One region of the Pseudomonas sp. FW305-96 genome, then DNA from elsewhere that is predicted to be linked to it. Evidence: riboswitches for the same ligand, from Rfam matches in the RefSeq annotation. Region 1 holds a riboswitch; the other holds the start of a gene.
The links. Region 1 has a riboswitch for cobalamin ahead of AC3WL2_RS24420 (hypothetical protein). Riboswitches for the same ligand answer to the same signal wherever they lie in the genome.

Region 2: another riboswitch for cobalamin. It lies ahead of AC3WL2_RS12170 (CbtB domain-containing protein); the one in region 1 lies ahead of AC3WL2_RS24420 (hypothetical protein).

What each region holds. Positions count from the first base shown of each region.
Region 1 covers NZ_JBYSYW010000047.1:12,655-18,140, forward strand. Annotated here, with positions in the region: gene AC3WL2_RS24410 (ABC transporter substrate-binding protein) at 1-529, opposite strand, end outside; gene AC3WL2_RS24415 ((2Fe-2S) ferredoxin domain-containing protein) at 522-1,250, opposite strand; gene AC3WL2_RS24420 (hypothetical protein) at 1,262-1,576, opposite strand; cobalamin riboswitch at 1,667-2,044, opposite strand; gene AC3WL2_RS24425 (DUF2946 family protein) at 2,187-2,576, shown strand; gene AC3WL2_RS24430 (TonB-dependent receptor) at 2,648-4,798, shown strand; gene AC3WL2_RS24435 (PepSY domain-containing protein) at 4,804-5,486, shown strand, end outside.
Region 2 covers NZ_JBYSYW010000013.1:19,136-24,621, reverse strand. Annotated here, with positions in the region: gene AC3WL2_RS12195 (response regulator transcription factor) at 1-382, opposite strand, end outside; gene AC3WL2_RS12190 (DUF1272 domain-containing protein) at 569-811, opposite strand; gene cobM (precorrin-4 C(11)-methyltransferase) at 876-1,628, opposite strand; gene AC3WL2_RS12180 (cobalamin biosynthesis protein) at 1,658-2,068, opposite strand; gene AC3WL2_RS12175 (CbtA family protein) at 2,068-2,757, opposite strand; gene AC3WL2_RS12170 (CbtB domain-containing protein) at 2,768-2,953, opposite strand; cobalamin riboswitch at 3,054-3,279, opposite strand; cobalamin riboswitch at 3,341-3,537, shown strand; gene cobW (cobalamin biosynthesis protein CobW) at 3,639-4,706, shown strand; gene cobN (cobaltochelatase subunit CobN) at 4,710-5,486, shown strand, end outside.

The DNA of each region.
Region 1 (5,486 bases):
CCCTGGCCTGCGCCAGGTCGGTCTCCATCGCCTCGATCAATGCCTGCGCCCTCGCCTGTCTGCCCAACAGCTCGCCAAGCACAGTCAGGTCTCGCCGGACATGGCCGTAGTAGTCCAGCGAGTGGCCGTTACAGGCCGACTCGAGCAGGTAGGTGGCAATCCCGTTGCCGGCCAATCTGCTGCGCGAGGTGATCCCATCGCCAAAGGCCGTGGCGAATCCGCCGACCACCAGATCCGGCCTTTGCGCGTACAACACTTCGCTGGCCGGATACTCCCGGGCAATCACTGGCACACCTTGGTAGCGGCCCTGCTTGTAGGCGGCGCCGTTGTCGTCCAGGTAGGCCACCCCGACCATCGACGGACCCGCGCCGAGGGCGAGCAGCAGGTCGGCCGCGTGCTGGTTGAGGGCGAGGATACGCGCAGGCGCCGCAGCGGGCCGTTGCCAGTCCTGCCCGCAGTTGCGATAGCTGCCGGCCAGGGCAGGTGTGCCACAGCACAAGGCCAGGGACAGTAGCCAGGCTTTACGCATCGCACGCCCTTCCCTTGATCAACAGTCCTTCGGCGATCCTTCCTCCCTGCAGATGCGTTTCCACCAATTCCTCCACCTCCCGATCATCACGTACCCGATACCAGCAGCCGTCCGGATGCACCGTCAACACGGGCCCCAGGTTGCAGGGAAACTGGCAACCGGTGCGGGTCAGCAGCACGCCGCCCGGGGTCTCGATCAGGGCAAGCTCCAGCAGCAGCCGGCGCAGGCATTTCCATAGCGGCAAGGCGCCGCGCCGCACGCAGCGGGGGCCGGTGCAGAGGAACACCTGGCGGGCATGCTCGGGCACCCGCGACCAGTCCGGGTCGCTGGCCACCGCGTTGACCTGGTCGCACGCCAGGTGGCGGGCATGTTCGCCGATGCTGGCACAGGCCGCTCGCGCATCCAGGCCGCGCCGCCCAAGGGCCTGGGCCGTGACCCAGACGCCGGCCCGACCTTGCGCCACGCGCCCCAGCTCATCGCGCAGCCAGTCCAGGTAGGCGCTGTCCGAGGTGGGTTCCAGGTCCACCACCAGCAGGCGTTCCACGCCCTGGTCGAGGGCCTCGCGGATCACCGCCCAGAGCCCGTCGAACCCCTCCAGGGTGTCGACGATATCCCGGCCCGCCTCGTGGCCACGCAGGTCACGAATCTCGGCGCCAAAAGCTTCCGCCGCCGAGCCGCCACCCAGGCCGGGGCCGACGAACAACACGCGCTGGTAGTCCATGCTCACGCCCCTCAGAAGGTGTAGGTGTAGCGCAGTTCGCTGGTGAACGGCCGCCCGAGATTGTCAACGTTACTCGCCCGACTGGTGACATAGTCGCGGTCGAACAGGTTCTCCACCAGCAGGCTCAGCCGGTGCTGGCGGGCGCCGTCCAGGTAGCGGTAGACATCGGCGGCGACCGTGGTCGACTCCACCGACGGCGCGGCGACGATCTGCTGGTCGAGGATCAGGGGGGTGTTTTCGGCCAGTGCCAGGGGGCTGACCAGGCAGCCCAGGAACAAGGTCCGGGCCTTGGGGAAACGACGTCGGGAGTGAATCACAGCAATCATGCTCTTCTCGAAAGTGACTTTCGCAGAAGCACGCAGGAGCACGGATCGCGCACACGCCAATACCGGCCCATGCCCGCCCACCGCAGGAGTTTGCCTACAACATTCCAGGCCGGTCTCCGGGCTCGCAAGACAAGGGTTTGTACGGAAAGTCGCCGAGCGGCGATCAGGCAAGGCGAAAACAGGCGAGGAACGGTCGGAGTCGCGCTCGACTTTACGGGTTGTAAATGAGCATTCCGACCGGGCTGGCGCACCAGCCTGTTTTCAACGCAGCATGATCGTCGCGCAGGCACTTTCCGTGCAAAGCCTAGATGTCTTCACCTTCCCATGACGCGCGGGCCACAGTGGTCTGTCGAAGGCATCACTTGCATACCGTTGCGGGGGCAGCACCGGACTGGCGCGAAGCGCGTACCGGTTTCCCGTTTCACCCCGTGCGCGGCGGCATGGGGCACCTGAAATCGATCGGCATCTGAACACCTGGGCCCAATGGGCGTCAAGCGAGGCGGGTGAATCGTTTCGAATGTTTTTTATCGGCTGTTCACTCTAGGCAGATGTGTCAAAAGTTGTAGAATCCGCACGCCTAACCCATTCCCATTCCCTTCGAGCTTTGCCGATGAAGCTGGCCCGCCACACACGATCGCAAGTCGCCTGGGTGCTGTATTTCAGCATCCTGTTCGGCTCGTTGCTGTGCGCCATGGGCCATGGACAGATGGCAGGCTTGCGCCTGGCCGGCCTGGATGACGCCGCCTGGTGCGCGGCCGACAGCAGCGGCGTGTTCAAGGGCGATCAGGACGTCACCGACCCGGTGCTGCCCGCCGGCGGCGACTGCGTGATCGCCAGCCTGTTCAGCGCCACCCTGCTGGCGGTGTTCTTCGGCCTGCTGGCCCTGCTCGCCGGGGAGTCGAGCAAACCCTTACCCAGACAACCCGCGCCGACCCTGCCCAAGCAGCGCTGGCCCCTGGTCAATCCCCGCGCCTCTCCCGCTTCGCTTCTCGCGTTCTGACATCGCCACGCCCGAGTGCTGCCTGATCGGCAGCGGGCGTGCGCTCATTGATTTCAGCCAGGAAGCCTTGCATGTTCCGCATGACCACTCTGGCGCTGCTCGTTGGCAGCGCAACCTGCGCCTGGGCGCAGGACGACACCCTCACCCTGCCCGCCAGCAACGTCACGGCCACCGCCGCCCCCAAAGAAGCCACCACCCTGGACCTCGACCGGCCTATCGCAAGCGGCTCGCGGCTCAACCTCAGCGCCCGCGAAAACCCGGCCTCGGTCAGCGTCGCCGACCGCAAGACCATGGAACGCATCGGCGCGCGTAACTTCCAGGACGCCGCCAACGCCCTGCCCGGGGTCAACGCCTCGGCACCGCCCGGCTGGGGCGGCTACGTGTCGTACCGTGGTTTCAACGGTGCCCAGGTCAGCCAGTTGTTCAATGGCATCAACCTGCAGTACGGCGCCGCCGGGCGCCCGGTCGGGGCATGGATCTACGACCGTGTCGAACTGCTCGGCGGGCCGTCGTCGTTCCTCAACGGCAGCGGCGCCGTGGGCGGCAGCCTGAACATGATCACCAAACTGGCCAACCGCGACGAGGACACCTTCGAGGGCCGCGTCAGCTACGGGCGCTACGACACGATGGAAACCTCGGTCGGCTTCAACAAGGCGCTCAACAGCGGTGACGGCCCACGCCACTACGCGCGGCTCGACTACAGCCGCACCAGCACCAATGGCTATATCGACCGCCAGGAGAACGGGGCAGGCAACCTGGCCTTCTCGCTGCTCAGCGACATCAACGACCAGCTGTCGCACACCCTGGCCATCGAGTACCTCGAAGAGAAGGAAGACAGCCCCTACTGGGGCGCGCCGGTGCTGCAACCGGCCAGCGGCACCCTGCACATCGACAAGCACCACCGTTTCGACAACTACAACGTCGAGGACGGCCGCTACGAGCAGCGCACGCGCTGGCTGCGCTCGATCACCGACTACCGCATCGACGACAGCAACCAGTTGCGCAACACCTTCTACCACTACAACGGCCAGCGCGATTACCGCAACCTCGAGGTGTACCGCTACAATCCTGGCAACACCGCCATCGCCCGCTCCGGCGGCTACCGCCAGCGCCACGACCAGGAGGTCAACGGTAACCGCGTCGAGCTGACCCACCAGGGCCAGCTGTTCGGCCTGGCCAGCGACTGGGCGTTCGGCGTGGACTACAACCGCAACCAGCAGACCGCCTACCCGTTGTCCAAGGGCGCGTTCGACAGCATCGATCCCAACGGTTTCCAGCCCGGCCACTTCCTCGACATTCCTGGCATGGACGCGCCACGCGCCAAGGGGCGCAGCACCACCACCGACACCACTGCGAGCTTCGTCGAGAACCGTACCCGCCTGACCGACCAGCTGTCGCTGGTCACCGCGTTGCGCTACGACCATATCGACTTCGACGTGGTCGACCACGTGACCCGGGCCAAGCTGAATCGGCGCTGGGATGCCTTCACCGGGCGCCTGGGGCTGGTCTACGACCTGACCTCCAATATCAGCCTGTACACCCAGTACAGCACCTCGGCCGAACCGCCAGGGGGCTCGCTCACCGGCGCGTCGATCAGCCAGGTCGGCGACTTCGACCTGAGCACCGGCAGGCAGGTGGAAGTGGGCAGCAAGTTCGACTTCCTCGACGGGCGTGGCTCGGCCACTGCGGCGGCCTACCGCATCGTGCGCAAGAACATCTCGGTGCCCTCCTCGACCGTGCCCAACACCACCGAGCAGGCCGGCCAGCAGACCTCCACCGGCATCGAGCTGGCGGCGTCGTTCAAGGTCACGCCCAAACTGCTGGCGGCAGGCAACTTCAGCTGGGTCAACGCCGAATACGACGAGTTCAACGAGACCATCGGCGGCGTGGTGTACTCGCGCAAGGGCAAGAATCCGGTGAACATTCCGGACCGGGTGGCCAACCTCTGGCTGACCTACGACCTGGCGCCGGGCTGGCAGGTCGGCGCCGACGCCCGCTACGTCTCGGCGGTCTACGCCAACACCGCCAACACCCAGTGGGTGCCTTCGTACACCGTCTACGGACTGTCGATGACCCACGACCTGGACCAGCACGTGCAACTCAGCGCCCGCCTGCGCAACCTCACCGACGAGGTCTACGCCCGCTTCATTCACCAGACCAACACCCAGTACTACCTGGGTGAGCCGCGCAGCCTGGAAGTCGCTGTGCAGTGGCGCTACTGATGGGCCTGAAACGCCAGCTGTACCTGTGGCATCGCTGGCTGGGCATCGTCGCCTGCCTGTTCATGGCGCTGTGGTTCGTCTCCGGAGTGGTCATGCTGTATATCGGCTACCCCAAGCTGACCACGGCCGAGCGCCTGGCCCACCTGCCGGCCTTGCCGGCGGGATGCTGCGCCGAGTTGCCGGCGCAATGGGCTGAGCAGCCGTTGAAGGCGTTGCGCCTGACCAGCCTGGGCGGGCAACCGTACTATTTGCTGGAGCTGGCGGACGGTCGCCGCGTCACCCTCGATGCAGCCAACGGCGAGCCCCTGGCCAACGCCGACGCGGCCTGGGCCCTGGCCAATGCCCGGCAGTACGCCGGCAGCGCGGCATTGGCTTACCAAGGCACGCTGGACGAGGACATGTGGACCCACTCCCGGGCCCTGGACAGCGATCGCCCCTTGCACCGGGTGCAAGTGGACGATGCGGCCGGCACCTGGCTGTACCTGTCCGGACGCACCGGCGAGGTGGTGCGCGATGCGAGCGGCCGCGAGCGCGCCTGGAATTGGGTCGGTGCCTGGTTGCACTGGCTCTATCCGTTGCGTGGCGGCCTGGGCTTCGACAATGGCTGGCGCACCCTGGTGATCGGTCTTTCACTGCTCGGCACGCTGATGGCGCTCATGGGCATCGCGGTGGGCATCCTGCGCCTGCG
Region 2 (5,486 bases), on a different contig from region 1:
CCATCTGCGGAAAGGTCGAGTAACCCTTGACCAGGGCTTTGAGGGCGAAGACCAGGGCATCGAGGTCCTCGTCCTTGTTGACGAAGGCCGAGATGCCGGCGTCCATGCAGCGGCGCACGTAGAGGTCGGCGGGCTGGCCGGTCAGGGCCATGATCCGTGGGGGCGGGTCGATCAGCTTGAGGCGCTTGATCACTTCCATGCCGTCGAGGTCGGGCAGGCCGATGTCGAGGATAACCACATCGGCCCTGGTCTGCTCGGCCAGGCGGGCAGCCTCTTTGCCTTTGCCGGTTTCACCCACGACGGTGAAGCGTTCGCGTTCAAGCAGCATGCGTACGGCGAGTCGCACAATGTGGTGGTCATCGACCAACAGCACGGATGTCATTCAGGTCACTCCTGTCAAAGTGCAGCCCGCTTCCTGCGTTGCATTTCAGGCGCGGGCCGCGGACTTGCTGGGCAGCGCGCACCTTACGGACATTCAGGACCCTTGGTAATAGGCGAGTATAGGTGTGTTGAAAATCCCGCAACAAGCTGTAGAAAATTCCTACAAACAAGGTTTGAGTACAAGCGCTCAGCCGCAGGGGGCGTGCGGCTTGAGCACTCGCTGGGTGGAGGCGGGGTTGTTGCCCAGTACCTTGCCCACACGAGTGGGGCGCATCACCAGTTGGCCGCCGCAGTTCGGGCAGCGGTCATGGAAATGCCGCTCGTTACAGGCACGACAGAAGGTGCACTCGAACGAACAGATCAGCGCATCCGGACTTTCGGGAGGGAGGTCGGTGTCACAGCATTCGCAGTTGGGGCGCAGGTCGAGCATGGGCAGGGTTTCCATCCAGTTGGAAGGCCCAGTGTGCGCCGCCCACGCCCACTCGGCAATCGCTTCACGGGCCGGGGCGGTAGAGATGGGCGTGACCGGCGCGGTACAGGGCCGAGTCGGCGAACGGGGCATCGCCCAGGACATGACCGACGAGGATCAGCGCGGTACGCCGGAAGCCCTTGGCTGCCAGGCGCTCGACGATGTCCGCCAGGGTGCCCTTGACCCAGTCCTGGTCTGGCCAGGTGGCACGATGGACCACGGCGATGGGGCAGTCGGCGCCATAGTGGGGCAGCAGTTGCTCGACGATACGCGGCAGGTGGCGTACACCCAGGTGGATGGCCAGGGTGCTGCCATGGCGGGCCAGATCGGCCAGCTGTTCACCGGCCGGCATCGGCGAGTTGTCGCCGTAGCGGGTGAGGATCACCGTCTGCGCCACGTCCGGCAGTGTCAGCTCGCAACCCAGCAGCGCGGCGCTGGCGGCAGTGGCGGTGACTCCGGGGATGATCTGGTAATCGATGCCCGACTCACGCAGGTGGCGGATCTGTTCGCCGATGGCGCCGTACAGGCTAGGGTCGCCGCTGTGCACGCGGGCCACGTCCTGGCCGTTGGCATGGGCCTGGCGCATGGCCTCGATGATCTGCTCCAGGTGCAGTTCGGCGCTGTTGAGCACGGTGTGTGCCTGATGCCCCTCGAGCACTGCAGCCGGTACCAGGGAACCTGCGTAGATGATCACCGGGCACTGGCGGATCAGGCGCTGGCCCTTGACCGTGATCAGCTCGGGATCGCCGGGGCCGGCGCCGATGAAATAGACCGTCATGGGGGTTCCTTGCAGGTAAAAGGGGCGGATTATCCGCCGATGGCCAGGGCCAGGGTAGCGCCGCCGAGCCCTTGCCTTGGCACATGCAGGCGTGGCACGGCGCCTGTGCGCCCGGCCAGGGCCAGGGCTGCGCTTTCGGCGACGCCCCAGCAGCCGGTCTGGGCGTACACCGTTGTCGAGCGCTGACTGAGCAGCGCTTCGAAGGTCGACAAGTGGCTGCTGTCGAAGCAGATGAACGGCAACCCGAGCCGCTCGGCCAGTGCCAGCAGGCCGGGCTCGCGCGCCTTGGGTTCGATGCTGGCGATTGCCTTCAGCGCCGACAGGGGCAGGGCGTGGTTGGTCAGGGTCTGGCGCAGCAGCACCGCGAGCGTTTCGACCGGGCAGCCACGGCGGCAACCAAAGCCGGCATACAACGCCGGCTGGGGAACAAGGTCGCGCATCAGTGCTGGCTGGAGCGGCGGAACAACCAGGCGCTGAGCAGGCCCAGGGCCACCCAGAACGCGGCGTTGGTCAGCCACGAAGCGATCTTGAACTGGGTCTCCAGCGCCTCGGGGGCCAGGCTTTCATGAACCGCTGGCTGTGGCGCGCCGATCAGGTGCGGGATCACCAGCAGGGCGACTCCGAGCACCTTGAACAGCCAGTGCTGGGCGAACACCAGCAACGCCAGGCCAGCGGCAGTGGCGGCGGCGGTGCCGATCCACCAAGTCTGGCGCTGACCAAGGTCGGCGGCGGCGGTGCCGGGCAGTTCCGGTGGCAGGCCCAGGGTCGGCGCCAGGCAGAACACGGCGAAGCCCGCCAGGCCCCACAGCGCGCCGGTCGCCACGCGGCCCGGGGCACGCAGGCTGTACAGGGCGGCGAGGATCAGGGCGAAGCCGACGGCGACCACCAGGTTGCCGCCTGTGGTGGACAGGATACGCTGCCAGCCATCTTCGGGCGCCCAGGCCTCGGCGCTGTGCTCATGAGGCGCGGCGGCCTCGCCATGTTCATGATGTTCGGCGGCGGGGGTGGCGGTTTCATAGGTTTCCGCCTGGAGAATCAGCGGGGCGACCCAGAAGCTTTGCAGCAGGGTCAGCAGCAGGGCGGCGAGCAGGCCGCTGAAACCCGCGGTACGGGCGATGCGCGTGATCATGCGGGCGTACTCAGTGGCAAGGGAAGGCGGCGCTGTGGCGGGTGTCGTGGGCGGCGTTGTGCACCGCCTCGATGTGCGAGAAACCGGCGAAGTACACCAGGCACAGGCCCAGCAGGCTCGCGCCGACCGCGACGATCAGGCGCTGGCTGAGACTGACGGGGGTGGCGATACTGGGTTTGGCGTGGGTGATGGGCATGACGCGTTCCTCTGCTGCTTTTGTTGTGGCAACGGGCAGGCGCGACGCCCCCGGGCACGGCTGGCCCGGGTGATACGACAGCGCCCGCCCACTGCGGGGTGTTCTGCAAGCATGTCAGGCCGGTCTCCGGGCTGGCGAGGCGGAGCGGGGCTCCATTGATCAAACGCCACCTTCCCATGCCGCACGATGGGCACAGTGGTCTGGACGCTTCTCTCGCTTACCGTTGCGGGGGCAGCACCGGCTTTGTCGGCCCTCTTCTAAAGGAGGCGCGACGCACCGGTTTCCCGTTTCACCCCCGTTGGGGGCACCTGAACGCAATGCGCTAGCAAATCACGGGGCCGGGCCTGCGTCAATCGCCGCGGCGGTTGACCGCCAGGCAGGCACTGCGTAGCCTTGCCGGTTCGAGGTTCCCGGGCGTTGTCCCGGGCTAAGACGGGAACGCGGTACAAGCCGCGGCTGCCCCCGCAACTGTAGGCACTGAAGGGTTCGGCACAGCCACTGCGCACGCGCGGGAAGGCGCCATCCCACCGGCTTTGATGGCCGGCGGTGCAAGCCAGGAGACCTGCCTCGCAACGTTTTCGACTTTCAACCGGGCGGGGTGATCCGGTGGCGAAACAGTCAGGCCGACACGGGCCGTGGCTGTCGTCCTGCATGCCCGCGCCATTGCTGCCAAGGGCATCGCGACATGAAAACACTGGCCAAGCTTCCCGTCACCATCGTCACCGGCTTCCTCGGTTCGGGCAAGACCACCTTGCTGCGCCATATGCTCGACAACGCCCAGGGCCGCCGCATCGCGGTAATCGTCAACGAATTCGGCGAGCTGGGCATCGATGGCGAGATCCTCAAGCAGTGCAGCATCGGCTGCTCCGAGGAAGAGGCCAACGGCCGCGTCTACGAGTTGGCCAACGGCTGCCTGTGCTGCACCGTGCAGGAAGAATTCTTCCCGGTGATGCGCGAGCTGGTGGCGCGCCGCGGCGATCTCGACCATATCCTTATCGAAACCAGCGGCCTGGCCCTGCCAAAACCCCTGGTGCAGGCCTTCCAGTGGCCGGAGATCCGCAACGCCTGCACGGTCGATGCGGTGATCACCGTGGTCGACAGCCCGGCCGTGGCCGCCGGCACCTTTGCCGCCTACCCGGACCAGGTCGACGCCCAGCGCAAGCTTGACCCCAACCTCGATCACGAGTCGCCGCTGCACGAACTGTTCGCCGACCAGCTGGCCAGCGCCGACCTGGTGGTACTGAACAAGGCCGACCTGATCGATGCCGAGGGCCTGGCCAAGGTCCGTGCCGAAGTGGCCGAGGAGCTGCCGCCGGCGGTCAAGGTGATCGAGGCCAGCAGTGGTCGCCTGCCGCTGGAGGTGCTGCTGGGCGTGGGCGCCGAGTCCGAGGCGCATATCGATGGCCGCCGCACCCACCACGACAGCCATCACGACGGCGATGACCATGACGACCATGACCACGACGCCTTCGACTCGATCTCCATCGACCTGCCCGAGGCCGACGAAAGCCTGCTGCTCGATGCCTTGACGCAACTGGTCACCGAGTTCGGCATCCTGCGTGCCAAGGGCTTCGCCGCCATTCCCGGCAAGCCGATGCGCCTGCTGATCCAGGGTGTGGGTACCCGCTTCGACAAGCACTTCGACCGTGCATGGCGCAGCGAGGAGCCACGGATCACCCGCCTGGTGCTGATCGGCCAGGACCTGGACGCGACCCAGCTGGAAGCGCGCCTGCGCCAGGCCCTGGGCGCCTGACCCATGCACCTGCTGCGGACCCAGCCCGGCGGCTTTGTGCCGGACGACAGCATCGCCGACCTCGGCCAGACCCCCGCCGAACTGGTGATCCTCTGCAGCGGTGATTCACACCTGGCGCTGCTTGCCGAAACCGCCGAGCAGTTGCCGGCGGATTTCCCCAGCGTGCGCCTGGCCAACCCGATGCAGGTGCAGAACCACGCCTCGGTCGACCTGTATGTCGACCAGGTGCTGCGCCATGCCAAGGTGATCCTGGTGTCGCTGCACGGCGGCGTCGGTTATTGGCGCTACGGTGTCGAACAACTGGTCGAGTTGGCGGCCCGTGGCGTACAGCTGATCCTGGTACCCGGCGACGACCGTCCCGACCCGGAGCTGACCGGCCTGGGCACGGTATGTGGCGAACAGGCCGAGCGCCTCTGGCATTTCCTGCGCCAGGGTGGCAAGGCCAATGCACTGAACCTGTTCAACTGCCTGGCCAGCCAGTGGCTGGGGCGCGCCTACCCCTGGGACGAGCCGCAACCCTTGCCGCGCACGGTGGTCTATCACCCGGCCAAGGCCACCGCACGGCTCGAGGACTGGTACACCGAATGGCATCCGGAGTACCCGGTGGCACCGCTGCTGTTCTACCGCTCCCACCTGCAGGCAGCCAACACCGCGTTCATCGATGTGTTCTGCCAGCGCCTGCAGGCTTGCGGCTTGAATCCGTTACCGATCGCCGTGGCCAGCCTCAAGGAACGCGGCTGCCTGGACCAGGTCGAGGCCTGGCTCGACGAAGTGCAGGCC